Regions from separate parts of the Geodermatophilus bullaregiensis genome, predicted to be linked through region 1. Evidence: riboswitches for the same ligand, from Rfam matches in the RefSeq annotation. Region 1 holds a riboswitch; each other region holds the start of a gene.
The links. A riboswitch is a leader RNA that binds a small molecule or an ion and turns the genes downstream of it on or off. The one in region 1 is predicted to bind cyclic di-AMP.
Positions count from the first base shown of each region.

Region 2: another riboswitch for cyclic di-AMP. It lies ahead of JOD57_RS03430 (C40 family peptidase); the one in region 1 lies ahead of JOD57_RS23905 (VldE C-terminal domain-containing protein).
Region 3: another riboswitch for cyclic di-AMP. It lies ahead of JOD57_RS23060 (aggregation-promoting factor C-terminal-like domain-containing protein); the one in region 1 lies ahead of JOD57_RS23905 (VldE C-terminal domain-containing protein).
Region 4: another riboswitch for cyclic di-AMP. It lies ahead of JOD57_RS20935 (C40 family peptidase); the one in region 1 lies ahead of JOD57_RS23905 (VldE C-terminal domain-containing protein).

Region 1 covers NZ_JAFBCJ010000001.1:4,979,520-4,983,720, reverse strand. Annotated here, with positions in the region: gene JOD57_RS23915 (DUF6807 domain-containing protein) at 1-377, opposite strand, end outside; gene JOD57_RS23910 (hypothetical protein) at 370-534, opposite strand; gene JOD57_RS23905 (VldE C-terminal domain-containing protein) at 647-1,654, opposite strand; cyclic di-AMP (ydaO/yuaA leader) riboswitch at 1,933-2,082, opposite strand; gene gdhA (NADP-specific glutamate dehydrogenase) at 2,242-3,591, opposite strand; gene JOD57_RS23895 (MFS transporter) at 3,755-4,201, shown strand, end outside.
Region 2 covers NZ_JAFBCJ010000001.1:745,588-749,788, forward strand. Annotated here, with positions in the region: gene JOD57_RS03425 (M48 family metalloprotease) at 1-1,168, opposite strand, end outside; gene JOD57_RS03430 (C40 family peptidase) at 1,306-2,427, opposite strand; cyclic di-AMP (ydaO/yuaA leader) riboswitch at 2,570-2,750, opposite strand; gene JOD57_RS03435 (hypothetical protein) at 2,933-3,262, opposite strand; gene JOD57_RS03440 (NlpC/P60 family protein) at 3,373-4,201, opposite strand, start outside.
Region 3 covers NZ_JAFBCJ010000001.1:4,808,627-4,812,827, reverse strand. Annotated here, with positions in the region: gene JOD57_RS23075 (DUF72 domain-containing protein) at 1-562, opposite strand, end outside; gene JOD57_RS23070 (hypothetical protein) at 579-854, opposite strand; gene JOD57_RS23065 (class I SAM-dependent methyltransferase) at 851-1,489, opposite strand; gene JOD57_RS23060 (aggregation-promoting factor C-terminal-like domain-containing protein) at 1,616-2,608, opposite strand; cyclic di-AMP (ydaO/yuaA leader) riboswitch at 2,823-2,979, opposite strand; gene JOD57_RS23055 (hypothetical protein) at 3,142-4,029, opposite strand.
Region 4 covers NZ_JAFBCJ010000001.1:4,359,270-4,363,470, forward strand. Annotated here, with positions in the region: gene JOD57_RS20925 (HNH endonuclease signature motif containing protein) at 1-198, opposite strand, end outside; gene JOD57_RS20930 (carbohydrate kinase family protein) at 311-1,216, opposite strand; gene JOD57_RS20935 (C40 family peptidase) at 1,297-1,809, opposite strand; cyclic di-AMP (ydaO/yuaA leader) riboswitch at 1,822-1,956, opposite strand; gene JOD57_RS20940 (hypothetical protein) at 2,332-2,484, shown strand; gene JOD57_RS20945 (serine hydrolase domain-containing protein) at 2,723-3,898, shown strand.

The sequences.
Region 1 (4,201 bases):
CGGCGGTGCTCACCGAGCAGCAACCGGCCGTCGGGGCCCAGCCACCGCAGCGCCTCGTGGAAGCCGTCGTCCTCCCGGGCCGGGAAGCCGGCGTGCTCGATCCGGCCGTGGTCGGCCCGCGCGGTGTAGCCGTGGCCGCGCACGTAGGTCGGGCCACCCCACAGGTTCGCGCCGCCGACGTCCTGGACCCCGATCGAGACACCGAGGTGCCAGGGGTGGTCGGGGGGCTGCGCGTCGGTCACCGTCCGGCCGTCGAGGGTGCGGACCGGGTGCAGGTACGGCCGTGGCGCCAGCGCCGGGTCGAGCCCCCCGCCGTCGGCGTACCCGGCCACCACCACGCCGCCGAGCCGCAACAGGGTGAGCGCGGGCTCAGCCACGGACGACCGCGGCACCCGCCCGCGCCCACGGCAGGCCGGGTCCCGGGGGCAGGGCGCGCTGCTCGTCGGTCAGCGGCCGCGGGGCGCAGGTGCCGGCCGGGTGCCACCGGCCGTGGACGCCCGTCGGCACGGTGGGGACGGAGCTCGGTGGCGCCATGCCGGCGTCCTCCTGGGGTCGGTCCGGACGTCGACCGTATCGTCGGCCGGACCACCCGACAGCGGCGGCCCGACCGGTCCCGGGGGTCGGTCGGGCCCGGCCCGCCGTGGGGTCAGCCCACGTAGTTGACGTGCACGTGGTCGAAGTGGTTGGCCGTGGCGCTGCCGCGGTCGGCCATCTGCGACCAGCTGCCCCCCGGCGAGCTGAGCATCTTCTGCTGGTAGATCAGGTAGTCGACACCGAGCTCGTCCCAGTGCGCGACGTGGTACTGCACGATCGCGTTCCCGAGCGCGGTGTTGGACATGACCATGTAGTCCAGCGCCAGGCCCGACGGGTGGCCGTTCGGGTCGGCGGCACTGGCCCGGGTGCCGCCGAGGGTGATCCCGCCGGCGCCGGCCACGTTGCTGACCACGGCGTTCGCCGCCGCCTGGACCACGGCCTGCACCGGGCCCGCGGTGTTGCTGATGCGCGCGGTCGCCGTGGTCGCCGTCCCCGAGCCGGCGGCCGACGAGCTCGCGGACGACGGCGCGGCCGACGAGGCGGGGGCCTCGGCGGCCTCCTCGGCGGCCTCCTCCGCGGCGACCTCGGCGGCGGCGGCCTCCTCGGCGGCGACCTGGTCGGCGGCCGCCTCCGCGGCTGCCTCGGCAGCGGCGGCCTGGGCGGCGGCCTCCTCGGCGGCGGCCTGCTCCGCGGCGCGCTGGGCAGCGGCGGCGGCCTCGGCCTCGGCGCGCTGCCGGTCGAGCGCGGCCTGGTCGGCGGCGGCCTGCGCCTGCTGTGCGCTGGCCTCCTCGGCCTCGCGACTGCCGCGGCTGGCGGCCAGGTCCTCCAGCGGCTGGAGGTCCGCGGCCACGTCGCCTCCGCCGGCGTCGGCGGACCCGGAGGCGTCGGCGGTCCCGGAGGTCAGGCCCAGCTCCTGGGCGACGCTGGCCGACTCCGCGCTGCCGGCGCCGGCCTGCGCGGCAGGGTCCGCGCCGACGACGACGTTGACCAGCAGGGCGCCTGCGGCGGCGGCGCCGAGCAGCAGGCCGGGACGGCGGGCGGGGAGCAGACGGCGGCGGGAGCCGGCGGCGCGGGCGCGGCGCTCGGCGGATCGGCCGGACGTGGTCGTGCGGGGGTCCATGGGGCGGGGTGCTCCGGAGGTGTGGGGGCGCAGCGGCGCGGGAGGCCGCGGCGGGGCGGACGGCGGGTGCGCGGGCAGCGCGCCGGGCCGGCGCGGGCCCACCAGGGAGAAGCGGCGCGGGGCCGGTCGAGCGGAGGGTGCTCGGGCTGGTGGGCTCGCGGACGGCGTCCGGGGCGGACGGCCGCGGACGGTCAGGTGCGCGGGCGCGCCGGGGTCCGGGAGAGCCGGGGTGGAGGGAGTGGTGCAGCGGTGCAGGCGCACGCCATCCGGCGGCTCTCCGTTCTTCCGTGAGCCGCCTGCCGAGTTAGCTGACGGGTTCGGGCGGGAAGCAGCCCTACCTGCCCGGACGGATGCCCGGTGCGGGATTCACCCCAGTACTGCGGTGGGTCCCCGGCTCGCCCCAGCGGGCGACTCGGCGGCGTCCGTCCGGCCTCCCCCGACGGGGGACACGACGACCGGTCGGACGCGGCCACGGTACCGGCGTCGTGAAGTCGTGACAACGAGTCGACAGCGGTTTCGTGGGGTGATCGCCGTCGCAGACCTCCCGATCGACGGCCGGAGGGTGTAGGCGGCGGTGGTCCGGGCGCTCAGACGAGGCCGTGGGCGTGCACCGCCTCGGCCACGTCGAGGAACCCCGCCACGTTCGCGCCGAGGACGAGGTCGCCGGGCGAGCCGTACTCCTCCGCGGTGGCCGAGCAACGCGCGTGGATGCCGCGCATGATCTCCTCCAGCCGCGCCTCGGTGTGCTCGAAGGTCCAGCGGTCGCGCGAGGCGTTCTGCTGCATCTCCAGGGCCGAGGTGGCCACGCCGCCGGCGTTGGCGGCCTTGCCCGGGGCGAAGGCGATCCCGGCCTCCCGGAACACCCGGACGGCGTCGGGGGTGCACGGCATGTTCGCGCCCTCGACCACGTACCGGCAGCCGTTGCGGGCGAGGACGGCGGCGGCGGCGCCGTCCAGCTCGTTCTGCGTGGCGCTGGGGACGGCGACGTCGCACGGGACGTCCCAGATGCTGCCGCCCTCGACGAAGGACGCCGACGGCACCCGGTCGGCGTAGGCCTCGATCCGCGCCCGCTCGACCTCCTTGACCTGCTTGAGGACGTCGAGGTCGATGCCCTTCTCGTCGACGACGTGGCCGCTGGAGTCCGAGCACGCCACCACGGTGCCGCCGAGCTGGTGCACCTTCTCGATGCCGTACACGGCGACGTTGCCCGAGCCGCTGACGGTGACCCGCTTGCCGTCGAGGGACTCCCCGGCCTCCTCCATCATCGCCTCGGCGAAGAACGCCGCGCCGTAGCCGGTGGCCTCGGTGCGCACCAGCGCCCCGCCCCAGCCCAGCCCCTTGCCGGTGATGACGCCGGACTCGTAGCGGTTGGTGATCCGCTTGTACTGGCCGAACAGGTAGCCGATCTCGCGGGCACCCACGCCGATGTCGCCGGCCGGGACGTCGGTGTACTCGCCGAGGTGGCGGTAGAGCTCGGTCATGAACGACTGGCAGAAGCGCATGACCTCCGCGTCGGAGCGCCCCTTGGGGTCGAAGTCCGAGCCGCCCTTGCCCCCGCCGATCGGCATCCCGGTGAGCGCGTTCTTGAACACCTGCTCGAAACCGAGGAACTTCACGATGCCCAGGTCGACCGAGGGGTGGAACCGCAGGCCGCCCTTGTAGGGCCCGAGCGCGGAGTTGAACTCCACCCGGAAGCCCCGGTCGATGTGCACCTCACCGCGGTCGTCCTGCCAGGGCACGCGGAAGATGACCTGCCGCTCGGGCTCGCAGATCCGCTCGACGGTCTTCATCTCCAGGAACTCGCGGTGGCGGGCCAGGACGATGGCCAGGGAGTCGAGGACCTCGCGCACCGCCTGGTGGAACTCCGTCTCGCCCCGGTTCCGCCGGAGGACGTCGCCGTAGATCCGCTCCACCACCGCCGAGACGTCGGTGTTCATCCGCGCTCTCCCCTCGGTCGCACCCGGCCCGCGGTTCCGGGCCACCCGGTTCCGCTGTGCCGACGGTCGCAGACTCCCCGGCGGCTCTCCACCCGACGGTCACGGCAGCGGTTCGACGCGGCTCACTGCTTGGTGTGTGCAACGACCTGGGACGCTGGGGGTCATGGCGGTCCCCCGGTCCCCCCGCGCCCTCGTGGCGGTGCTCGTCTTCGTCGGGACGGTCGTGGCCGTCATCAGCAGCCTCGGCGCGCCGCTGGTCCCGGCGGTCGCGTCGGCCACCGGCGCCTCGCTGCCGGACGCGCAGTGGTCGCTGACGGCCACGCTGCTGGTCGGCGCGGTGGCCACCCCGGTGGTCGGCCGGCTCGGTGACGGCCCGCACCGGCGCCGCGTGGTCCTCGCCGTGCTCGCCGTGGTGACCCTCGGCGGCGCGCTGGCCGCCCTGCCGCTCGGGCTCGGGTGGCTGGTCGCCGGGCGGGCGCTGCAGGGCTTCGGGCTGGGGCTGACCCCGCTGGCCATCGCCACCGCCCGCGAGGCCCTGACCGGGGACCGCTCGCGCTCGACGATCGCCGCGCTGTCGGTCACCGTCGTCACCGGTGTCGGCCTCGGCTAC
Region 2 (4,201 bases), 4.2 Mb from region 1:
TGGTCTCGGCCAGCCGGCGCTGCATCTCGATGAAGGCCGCGGCGTCCCCGGTGAGGTCGAGGGCGTGCAGGTCGGCGCGCGCCTCCACGTGCCGGGAGACCAGGTTCTGCACCGGGGTGCCCACCAGCGAGCCCAGGGCGACGAGCAGCAGGACCAGCGGGACCACGCGCGGGTCGCCCGGGGAGTCCGCCCCCGCCCGCCGCAGCAGCGGCGGCCAGGTGAGCAGCCAGCCGAGCAGGGCCACCGCGGCGGCCGCGCCGAGCGCGCCGAGCAGCGTGCCGGTGAGGACGTCGTCGGTGGCCACGTGCCCGAGCTCGTGGGCGACGATCGACTCGACCTCGTCGTCGGGGACGTCGGCCAGCAGCGTGTCGTACAGGACGACGCGGCGGGTGGAGCCGAACCCGGAGACGTAGGCGTTGAGCGACGTCGTCCGCCGGGAGGCGTCGGCGACGAGCACGTCGTCGACCGGGGTGCCGCTCTCCTCGCCCAGCTCCAGCAGGTCGGTGCGCAGCTGCCCGGCCGGCAGGGGCGCGAAGCTGTTGAACGCCGGCTCGATGACCACCGGGTAGAGGAAGGAGCCCACCACCACGAGCCCCGCCGCCCCGGCCGCCGCCCACGCCCACCAGGCGCGCGGCGCCCGACGGGCCAGTGCGACGAGCACGAGCAGGGCGAGCGCGGTGAGGGCGGCGTCGATGGCCGTGGAGACGGCGACGTCGCGCAGCCACAGCGGCCACGAACGGGTGGACAGGCCGTAGCGGTGCCGCACCACCTCGCCGTAGGCCGACACCGGCAGCGTGGCCAGCCGGCCGACGACGACCAGGGCGACCGTGCCGAGCAGCACCTGCCAGACCCAGCGCCCGCCGAGGGGCCGCGCGACGGCGGTCACCAGCCGGCCGCCCAGCCGGGTGAGACCCAGCAGGGCGGAGGCGGTGAGCCCGAGCAGCAGGCCCACCAGCGACGCGGGCCGGATGTCCGCGGCGAGGGCCTCGGCCCGCCGGAGGGCCTCGGCGGGCAGCCCCGCGTCGGCGCTGACCGGTGTGGCGCCGCCCGGCGGTGCGGGCAGCAGGGTCCACGGCGTGCGGACGGCGATGACGACCACGAGCGCGGCACCGAGCACGGCCGCGACCAGCAGGGCGGCGCGAGCGCCTCCCCGGCCCGCCCCGCTCACCCGGCCGATCCTAGGCGGCGTCCTCCGGGCTCCGGTCCTCCCCCGCTGCGGACGCGGCGAGGGCCGGCGACCCGGGTGGGTCGCCGGCCCTCGGGCACCCGACTCCGTCCGGAGGGGCCGTCGCCGGACGCCGTCCGCTAGACGATGCGGCGCATGGCGGTGATGCCGCCCATGGAGTCGACCGACACGACCTTCACCGGCTCGCTGGAGGTCGAGGCGTGCACCATCTGGCCGTTGCCGACGTACATCGACACGTGGCTGACCGGGCTGTAGTAGAAGATCAGGTCACCCGGCTGGAGGGCGTCGCGCGAGACGGCGGTGCCCATGCGCGACTGCATGCTGCTGGAGTGCGGCAGGGTGATCCCCGCCGCGGCGTAGGCGTACTGCGTCAGGCCCGAGCAGTCGAACGCGTCGGGACCGCCGGCGCCCCACACGTAGGCGTCGCCGACCTGCGCCAGCGCCGTCTGCACCGCCCGCTGGGCCGCCGCACTGCCCCCACCGGCCGGTGCCGGGGCCGGAGCGGCGGGAGCCGCCGCGGCGGCCGGAGCGGCCGGGGCCGCCGGAGCCGCCGGCGCCGCCGGGGCCGCCGGGGCCGCCGGAGCGGTCGGCGCCGCCGGGGCCGCGGCCACCGGGGCGCTCTCGCCGACCGTGCCCGCGGACTGCTGCGCGGCCAGGGCCCGCTGCGCGGCTGCCGCTGCCTCCTGCTGGGCGGCGGTCAGCGCGGCGACCTGCTCGCGGTAGTCGGCGATGTCCTCCTGGAGCCGCGCCTCCTGGGCGCTCAGGTCCTCCAGGGTGCGCTCGGCGTCGGCCTCGGCGGCCTCGGCGTCGGCCTGTGCCCGCGTCGCCGCGGCGGCGGCCTCGCCGACCTCGGCCATGACGTCGGTGGTGTGACCGGCGAGCTGGTCGAGCGTGGCGAGCCGGCTGACGAAGTCCTCGGCGGAGGCGCTGGTCATCAGCAGGTCCAGCTCGGGCATGGTGTCGCCGCCGGTGTAGGCGGTGCGGGCCACCTGCCGGATCCGACCGTCCAGTGCGTCGAGCCGGGTCTGCGCGTCGGCGGCGGCCCGGTCGGCCTCGTCGGCCTCGGTCTGCTGCTGGGCGAGCACCTCGCGGGCCTCGTTGACCTGCTCGCTGACGACCTCGAGCCGGTGACCGGCGTCGGCGGCGAGCTGGGCGGCCTGCTCGGGACTGGTGGCCTGCTCGGGGTCGGCCGTCGCGGTGCCGGGCAGCAGGGCCAGCGTCAGACCGGCGGTGGTGCCCACGAGCGCGACCCGGCCGAGACGGCGGAGCAGCGGGCGGCGGCGGTGCGGGCCGGTGACGGGACCGGCGGTACGGCGGTCGGTGGACTGTGCGCGCGCATGCCCCAGGGCAGGGCGGGGGGTCGCCACGGGCGGCGGCTCTCCGTTCTTCCTCAGCAACCGCCTACCGAGTTAGCTGACGGGTTCGGGCTGGGAAGACGTGCCCTATCTCCGCACGCCGGAGGAGGTCCGGCGCGCACGAGAACTCACCCCAGTGCTGCGGTGGGTCCCCGGCTCACCTCGCGACCGCCCGAGGGCGGCGTCCGGTGACTCGGCGGTGTCCGGCCGAGGCCACCTCGTGTCGGGTGACGACCACCCGGCCGAACGGCGGCCACAGTACGGACGTGATGCAGTTGTGACAAACGGGGCCCCCGGGGACTGTGAGAACACCCACGGTGGGCGATCCCGACACCCCGGTGCGTGCCGAGGTGTCCACAGCGGCGCCCGGTGTGTCCTCGTCCGGCTCGGCTCAGCCGGTGCGGCGACGCCCGGCCGGCCGCCCGCCGCGCGCCTCCTCCCGCCCGGCCGTCGAGGGCCGGTGACGCAGGGGTGGCACCAGACCGCCCTCGGCGAGTGCCCGGACGGCGCGCCGCTCGACGTCGTCGAACTCCACCACCACGCCGGGTCGCGGGAGGACGACGTCGTCGGGGCCGGTGCCGCGGGCCGCCGGGACGGGGGGCACCGGCAGCAGCACGGGCGCGGTGTCCCGCTCCCCCGGCGGTGCCCCCAGCAGGGCGGTGACGACGCAGTCGGCGCAGCCGACGCCGCGCGCGGTGCACGTGTCGCAGTCGATGAGCATGGCCGTGTCCCTCCGGTGTCCCGGCCGCGCCGCCCGCTGCCGGGCCGCGGTCGGGACGGTCTCCCTGTCGGTTGCTGCGCACGCTAGGGACGACCACCGACAGTCCCGGCTCAGCCGCCCGCGTACTCCCAGTGCCAGGGCTCCTCGCGGCCGTTGCCCGGGTCGGCCCACGTCGGGTGCAGCCAGCCGAAGCGGCCGGCGTTGGCGACCATCCACGCGTACTGCGGGGTGCCGAAGGTCTCGATGCCGCCGCACAGGTCCACCGCCAGGCCCCAGCCGTGGTTGCTGGTGCCGGGGACCGCCGCGAGCGCCGGCTTCTCGCCGTAGAGGCGCACCTGGCCGGCGTAGGTGCGGTAGGAGTCGGTGATGCAGACCGGCTCGCCGAAGACGTCGGCGAACGCCGCGCTCATCGCCCGCCAGGCCGCCGCCGCGTCGCAGCGCAGCGCGTGGCCGGACACGCCCAGCGGGCACAGCGCGCTCGGCGGGATCAGCCCGTTGGGGTAGCCGCCCCAGGATCGGCCGCCGGAGGAGCTCGGCGGGTACACGGGGTTGCCGCACTCGACCGGCAGCGCGCCCCCGGTCGGCCCGGGCGCCGGCTCCTCCGGCCGCGGCCCGAGGCTCGGCCGGCCGACGTGCAGCACCTCGTCTGCGGGCAGCCGCCGGACGACGACCGCCCCGGCCCGGCCGTCGGCGGCCAGCATCGTCTGCCGGTCCAGGGCGATGCCGACGTGGCCGAGACCGGCCTCCGGCGTGCCGGGGAACACCAGGTCCCCGGGCAGGACGTCGGCGAGGTCGACCGGCGTGGTGACCGCGTAGAGCCCCGCCTGGTCGTCGGGCAGGTCGATGCCGGCGGCACCGTAGACCGAGGAGACCAGCGAGCCGCAGTCCCAGGAGTCCGGACCGGCCGTCCCTGGGGCGTACGGCCTGCCCAGGGCGTCC
Region 3 (4,201 bases), 170 kb from region 1:
CGGTGTCGGGGCCGTGCAGGCGGACGTAGACGAACCGCGCGGTGGCCCGCAGCACGCACGGCAGCCCGGCGCCGCTCATCACGCAGTAGGCCGCGCCGTGCCGCTCCAGCAGCGCGAACACCTCCTCGACGTGCCAGCTGGGGTGGCGGAACTCCACGGCCACCCGCACCCAGTCCGGCAGCAGGGAGAGGAAGTACCCGAGGCGCGCGTCGTCGCGGGCCGCGGCGGGGTGCAGCTGCACCAGCAGCACGGCCCGCCGGCCGTCGAGCTCGTGCCAGGCCGCGGTGATCCGCTCGACCCACGTCTCCGGGGCGTACAGCCGCTTGGCGTGGGTCAGGCCCCGCGGCGCCTTGACCGACAGCCGGAAGTCCTCGGGCAGCCGGTCCCGCCAGCCGGCGAAGGTCGCCGCCCGGGGCCAGCGGTAGAAGCTCGCGTTGAGCTCGACGGTGCCGAACCGGCGGACGTAGTGGGCCAGCCGGTCGCGGGGCGGCGTCCCCGGCGGGTAGAGGACGCCGTCCCAGTGCTCGTAGCTCCACCCCGACGTGCCGACGTGGACGGCCACCGGTGCGCCGCCGTCCTCAGCGGCCGCGCCGGGCCGGCCGCACCACGTCGGCGGCGGCCACCCGGACGCTCCCGGCGAACCGGGTACGGATGCCGCCGGGGTGCGCCTCCAGCGGGGGCAGCAGGGCGTGCGTCAGCCGGACGACGGCGGAGGAGTCGACGGCCAGGACCTCGCCGGACCCCGCGAGGGGAACCGGGTCGAAGCGCCCGGGCGGCGCGCCGGGGTGGGCGGCCCGCACCGAGGCGACCACGGCCGTGCCGCTCGTGAGGTCTAAGGGGGCCGGCGCGCTCACGGCAACCGCCACACCGTGGTCCGGCGCAGGCCGGGGCCCTCGGTCTCGGGCACGTCGTAGCGGACGACCGGCTCGAGCCGCTCGTGGGGGAGGTAGGGCCGGCCCGGGTCGCCGACGAGCACCTCGCAGCCGCGCGCCCGGGCCCGGTCGAGGAAGGGCAGCACCCGCTCGGTCATCTCGCGGTCGTAGCAGACGTCGCCGGCCAGCACGACGTCGACGGCCGGGGGCTCCCGGTCGAGGACGTCGCCGGTGACGCCGATCCCGCCCACCCCGTTGAGCCCGGCGTTGACGCCGACCGCCGTCCGGGAGAACGGGTCGACGTCGCTGGCCAGCACGTGCCGGGCGCCGGCGAGGACGGCGGCGACGGCGACCAGCCCGCTGCCCGACCCCAGGTCGAGCACCGTGCGGCCGGTCACCGGCACGGCCCCGTCGAGCACGGCGCGGGCCAGCGCCTGGCCGCCGGGCCAGGCCGCGGCCCAGAACGGCGGTGCCTCACCGGCACCGCCGGCCGCGTCCTCCATCGCCTCCCAGAGGGCGACGACGTCGTCGGCGACGTGCAGCCGCACCTCCGGGACGAGCGAGGGCCGGCGCACCTGCGTGTGCGCGCGGACGAAGCCGGGCGGGACGACTCGCATGCCCGGCAGTCCACCACCCCGCCCCGACGCAGGGGCCCACCTCGAGCGGAGCGAGCGGTGGGGCCCACGCGGCCCCGGTGCAGGGTCCCGCGCCGAGCGTGCGAGGCGCGGGGCGCCGGGGTCCTCCTAGTACCAGCCCTTGGACTGCGAGTGCGCCCAGGCGGCGCACGGCGAGCCGTAGCGCTCCTCGATGTAGATCAGGCCCGCGTCGATCTGCCGGTAGCCGTCGGAGGTCTTGGCGATGCCGGTGCTGGCCCACGTCGAGTCGAGGAACTGCGGGATGCCGTAGGCGGTGCTGGTCGGGTTCTGCGCGTTGGGGTTCCAGCCGCTCTCCTTGCCCCACAGGTTCTCGAGGCAGCTGAACTGATCGGCGCTGCCGACCTTGCTCAGCGCGTACTCCTTGAAGGTCCCGCGGGCGGCCGGCGCGGCGGCCGACGCGGGCGCGGGGGTGGCAGCCGGGGCCGGGGCCGGTGCGGTCGCGGCCTCCTCCGCGGCGGCGGCGCGCTCGGCGGCCTCGGCGGCGGCCTGGGCCTCGGCCGCGGCCTGCGCCTCGGCGGCGGCCTGGGCCTCGGCGGCGGCGCGGGCGGCCTCCTCCTCGGCGGCGCGGCGGGCGGCCTCCTCGGCGGCGCGCCGGTCGAGCTCGGCCTGGTCGGCGGCGGCCTGCGCCTGGGCGGCGGTGGCCTCCTCGGCGGAGCGCTCGCTGCGGGAGGCGGCGAGGTCCTCGAGCGGGGCGAGGTCGGCGGCCTGCGGCGCCATGGGGGCCGCGGCGTCGGCCGGGAGCTCGTCGGCGACGCCGAGCTGCTCGGCCACGCTGACCGAGGTGCTGGCCGTGTCGGTGCCGGCCTCGGCGGCCGGGCCGCCGGTGGTGACCACGCCGACGATCAGCGCGCCGGCCGCGGCGGCGGCCAGCAGCAGGGCGGGGCGGCGCGGGCCGAGCGGCGGGCTGCTGCGCCGCGCACCGGTCCGGGCGGGGAGGGTGGCACGTGCGCGCCGGCCGCGGCGGTGACCGGCAGCGGGGGCGTCGGTGTCCACGGCGGCCAGGACGGCGGTGGCGTCGCTCACGGGCAGCTCGGCGGTCGCGGCGGCGTCGGCAGGCGTGTTCGGGGTACGGCTGGGCATGAAGGCGGGGGCTCCGAGGGGAGAGTGCGCGCGCGGCAGCCCGGTTCGCGGGCAGGGACCGGCGCACGGCGGTCTACGGGTCCCCGGCGGCCGCGGTCGGCGGCGCCGGGTCAGCGGGGCAGGGAGGCGGCCGGGCTCAGACGGCGCGGTGCACGCGCGGCCGGCAGCACCTGCGGGCCACGGCGGCCCGGAGGCGGGGCATGCGGAGACTCTCCGTTCCTTCCGTGGCCGCCTACCGAGTTAGCTGACGGGTTCGGGCGGGAAGAAGCCCTACGCGCTGCGAGCGGAGCTCGACAGGCGATTCACCCCAGGACTGCGGTGGGTCCCCGGCTCGCGTCCACGGTGCGGACACGACTCGGCGGCGCCCGGCCGGGCTCCCCGGGAGGGGACGAGACGACCGACCGGACGTGGAGAACGTACGTGTCGTTACCTGCCCGTGACAACACCAGGGCGCCAGATACCCGCGTGACGCGTGTTACGGAGCCGTCCGCACCCGACCCGGGGCCGGTGGCCCGGCGGGCCGGGAGTGCGGGTCAGGACGCCGCGGCGACGTCCGCCCCCGGCTTCCGGGGGGTCTCGTCACGGGCCGCGGCGTCGCGTCGCTCGGCGAGCACCGAGACGTCGTCGGGCAGCTCGTCGGTGGGGACCGCGTCCCCGCGCAGGACCTCGGCGAGGCCGGCGAGGGCATCGTCGACGTGCCCGCCCAGCACTCGCAGCGTCTCGCGCACCCGGTCCCGCTCGGCGTGCAGCGCGGCGAGCTCGGCCGCGACGGCGGCCCGCTCCTCCTGCGCCCGCGCGGCCGCCTCGGCCTCCCGCCGGGCCCGCGCCTCGGCGGCCTCGCGATCCAGCCGTGCGCGCTCGGCCGCCGCCGCGCGCCGCGCCTCCTCGGCCTCGCGGTGCGCCTCCTCGCGGGCGGCCTGCGCCTCCGCCCGCACCCCGGCGACCTCGCCGTGGGCCTGCTCGCGCAGCGCGATCACCGCCTCCCGCATCTCGGCGACCTTGGCCAGCCGGGCCTCGGCCTCCGCGCGCGCCTCGGTGCGCACTCGCTCGGCCTCCTCCTGGGCGCGCTCGACCAGGATGCGCGCGTCCTCGGGGCTCGGCAGCGCCTCGCGCTCGCGCACCAGCTGGGCCAGCCGGCGGCGGGCGTTCTGCAGCTCGCCGGAGCAGGCGGCGTAGCGGCTGAGCAGGTGCTCGTTCTCCCGGCGGAGCACCAGCAGCTCGGTCTCGGCCGCGGCCACGTAGTCGTCGACCTGGAGGCGGTCGTAACCGCGGACGGCGTGCGTGAAGACCGGCCCGGTGTTCAGCAACCCGTCGAGACCCCTCGCCGGGGCGTGCTCCGCGGCGGTGTTGTCCGTGAAGGCCGTCCGTCTGGTGCCGCTGGCCCCGGCGTCCGGTGCGGCTCCCTGCGAGTGCTTCGACATCCCGTTCCCCCCGGTCCGTCGTCCTCCCGGGCCCGTCGGGCGATCCAGGTGAGGGACGCCAGACTCCCAGTGGGCCGCACGCCCGTGGCTCCTCACCAGATCACGGGACGGTCACCGACGGAGTGGTCCGCCGCCGTGTGGTCACCCGACTACTGCACGCACAGGCAGCCTG
Region 4 (4,201 bases), 620 kb from region 1:
CCCGGCGGTCACCAGCCGGCCGGCCGCGGCCGCCGAGAGCCGGCAGTGCCCGCGCAACCAGGACGCCGTGCTCGTCAGCCCGTCCCGCTCCGGTGCCTGGGACAGTTCCGCGGCCCGTACCCGCCGCGCCAGCAGGGCATCGACCCGGTTGCGCTCGGCGACCAGCGCGGCGACGTCGTCGAGAACGTCACCGCCCACCGGATCACCCGAACACATGTACGAATTCTAACCGATCGGACCGGGGTGCTCAACCTGAAAATGCAGGTCAGCGGCCTATGAGGTGCGATGTGTCAGCGCGCATCGAGAGAGGTCACGGCGGCGGCTGGCCGCCGACCACGCCGGCGACCACCGCGGCCGCGGCATAACCGGACCGGACGGCGTCCAGCACGGACTGCCCGGCGCGCCAGCCGCTCAGCACCCCGGCCGCGAACGCGTCCCCGCACCCGGTCGTGTCACGCAGCCGCCCCGCCGGCAGCGGCTCGACCGGCACCTCCCACGCGCCCGCCGCCGAGACCACCCGGGTCGGGCGGGCACCGGCGTGCACCAGCACCAGCCCGGGTGCCCAGGCCGGCAACGAACCGTCCAGGCCCAGGGCCGTGGCCTCGGCGGCGTTACAGGAGAGCAGGTCCGGCCGCAGCCCGGCGAGCAGGTCGGTGTAGGCGCCGACCCCGTGCGCGGCGATGCGGGTCGCGGCGGCGACGTCCACGCTGATCGGCACCCCGCGCCCGTGTGCCGCCGACGCGGCGCCCCGCAGCGCGCCGGGGAAGCGCAGCAGGTCGTAGCCGTCCAGGTGGACGACGGCCGCATCGGCGACCCACGAGGCGCGGACGTCGGAAGGCTCCAGCCCGCCTTCCCCACGGTCGGTCAGCAGCGTGCGCTCGCCGTCGGGGTGCACCAGCACCGTCGACACCGGCGCCCGTCCGCGACGCACCACCGCCACCTCGACGCCGCGCCCGGCGAGACCGGCCAGCAGGTCGTCGGCGAGCGGGTCCGCGCCGGCCCAGCCCGCCAGCCGGGACGGGACACCCAGCCGTGCCAGGTTCGCCGTCACGGTGGCCGGGGCGCCGCCAGCCGTCGTCGTCCGGACCACCCGCTGTTGGCCGCCGACCACCAGGGGAGCCGACAGCTCGAGCAGTTGGTCGGCGACCAGCTTGCCCAGCGCGACGACCGGTCCCCGCCCGGCGGGGCGGGGCCACGCCGGGCCGGTGGAGGTCACGGCCGAGGAGTCTCCACCGGACCGTCCTGACGCGACGGCGCCCCGGCCCACCAGGGCCGGGGCGTCGTCCGAGGATCGCGTCAGACGATGCGACGGGCGCCCTGGTACTGCGGCATGGAGTCCAGGGCGACCACGGCCACCGGCTTGCCGGCGGTCGAGGCGTGGACCATCTGGCCGTTGCCGATGTACATGCCCACGTGCGAGACCGGGCTGTAGAAGAACACCAGGTCACCCGGCTGGAGGTCGGCCTTCGCCACCGGGGTGCCGAACGTCGACTGGGCCTTCGAGGTGCGCGGGATCGAGACGCCGGCCGCCTTGTAGGCGAAGCTGGTCAGCCCCGAGCAGTCGAACCGGTCGGGACCGGTCGCGCCGTAGAGGTACATGTCACCGCGCTGGGCGAGCGCGGTGTCGACGGCCGTCTGGGCCGCGCCGTTGGGAGCGGCGACCGGCGCGGCCGTCACGGCCCCACCACCGCCGCCACCCACGGCAGCCGAGGCCGGGAGGGGTGAGAGGACGATGCCGGCTCCGGCGATGGCCGCGACGGCGATGCCGCGGAACGAGCGACGAGCGGTGGACGTGCGGGTAGTCGTCATCGACGACGGTTCTCCTGTTCTCCACGATCGCCTACCGGGTTAGCTGACGGGTTCGGACGGAGGAGTCGCCCGGCGCGACGAGTCGCGCTCCACCCCAGTGCTGCGGTGGGTCCCCGGCCCGGGAGACCGGCTGGGTGCCGGCATCCGGTTCGGCGCATCCGGCGGGTGTCACACGGGGAGTGACGAAGGGCCCTGGCCGGACCGCGACGACGGTAGGTAGGGGTCCCTGAGCGCTCAACCGCTCCGGTCGGCCGCCACGCCCGATCCGGGTCCGCGCACTTGACTCCCGCCCCGGATCCGACACGCCGCGCTGACCAGCGCGGACACCCGAACTCCTCGACACGCGGGAGCCGGCCGCCCGGCGCGGACACGCCGCGCCGGGCCAGAAAGGACGCGGCGGTGCGTCCGAACGCGCAGTCAGCGGCCCACCACCGACACGGCACGGAGGACGTCGGGATCGCCACGGTTGCGGCGCGCGTTCACGGGGCACGAGGACAGGAATCGACACGAGGAGGCAACCCCATGGGGATGTTGAGGAAGCTCGTCGCTTCGGGCGTCGCCGCCAAGGTGGTGCAGGAGCTGCAGAAGCCGCAGAACCAGGCCAAGATCAAGAAGTTCATCCGCGACTACCAGGCCAAGAACAAGAGGGGCGGCGGCACGGCCGGTCGCTACTGACCGCACCGCGCACCTGTCTCGCGACCCCCGCCCCGGACCGCCGGGACGGGGGTCGCGTCGCGCCGGGACCGGGGACGCAGCAGCGTGCACCCGGAGCCGCTCGCCGCGCCGCTCCCGGCGTCGACCAGGGCACGAGCGCGCCGCCGTGCTCGCCGCCGCGTTTGCGCTGCTCCAGGGCACCCGCCAGCCTGACGCCGGGCCCGCCGCAGAGTCGCGGCGGACCGACCGAGGAGGCGCCATGAGCAGGGACATCGACGGCAGCCGGATCGACGCCGTACTGGCCGACGCGGTGGAGCGGGGAGCGGTGCCGCACGTCGCCGCCATCGCCGCCGACCGCGACGGCGTCCTCTACGAGGGCGGCGCGGGGGTGCGCGTCGCGGGGGAGTCCGACGACCCGGTCACCACGAGCACCCAGTTCCGGATCATGTCGATGACCAAGATGGTCTGCACGGCGGCCGCGCTGCAGCAGGTGGAGCGCGGCGAGCTGGACCTCGACGCCCCGGTCGAGCAGTACCGCCCCGAGTTCGCCGACGTCCGGGTCCTCGAGGGCTTCGACGGCGACACGCCCCGGCTGGTCGAGCCGGCCCGCAAGGCGACCGTCCACCAGCTGGTCACCCACACCACGGGACTGGGCTACTGGTTCTGGAACGCCGAGCTGCTGCGGTACGAGACGGCGACCGGGGTCCCCAACGTCGTCCCCGGGTCGGCGCGCGCGTTCGAGGCGCCGATGGTCGCCCACCCCGGCACCCGGTACGTCTACGGCATCAACACCGACTGGCTCGGCAGGGTGGTCGAGGCGGTGGCCGGCACGACCCTCGACGAGGTGATCGCCACCGGCATCACCGGCCCGCTCGGGATGACCGACACGATGTTCCGGCTCGACGAGGAGCGGAAGGCCCACTGCGTCGCCATCCACACCCGCGGCCAGGACGGCGGGTGGACCGCGGTCGACGAGATCCTCAACCAGGAGCCCGACTGGTGGGCCGGCGGGCACGGCCTCTACTCGACACCGCGCGACTACACCCGCTTCGCGCGCGCCCTGCTCCGCGGAGGCGAGCTCGACGGCGAGCGCATCCTCTCGGCGGAGACGGTCGACCGGGCGTTCACCAACCAGATCGGCGACCTCGACTTCCCCGCCGAGATCCTCACCGCGGACCCGCCGATCACCGACAGCCTCCGGGCCGGCCCCGGCCACACGTGGGGCTACGGGCTGCTCCTCAACACCGAGGACCAGCCGGGCCGCCGCCGGGCCGGCACCGGTTCCTGGGCGGGGCTGTTCAACACGCACTTCTTCGTCGACCGCACCACCGGCGTCTGCGCCTCGATCTACACCAACTCCCTGCCCTTCATCGAGCAGGACGGCGCGTGGCGGGTCTACGGCGAGTTCGAGGAGGCTCTGTACGCCGCGCTCTGACCCACTCTGCGGCCGCTCGTGCTCTGCCCCGCCGGTCGGCGCAGAGCACGAGCACCCGCGTCAACGTTGTGGCGCGCAGGCCGATGTGGACGCCACCTGCTCGATGATTCATGTGCTCATCCATCTGGCTCGACGATCAGGAGTTGACTCACCGAGGGAGCGACGTTGAGCACCATGGCATCTTCTGTCCGGAGTCCTGCCTTTGCTGCCTTCAGTCTCACCTCTGCGGAAGCGTCCGAGTTGCGCTCGTTCTCGGTGAGTGGGAGGTATCGACCATCGACACCGCGTCGGGGGATCGGACGT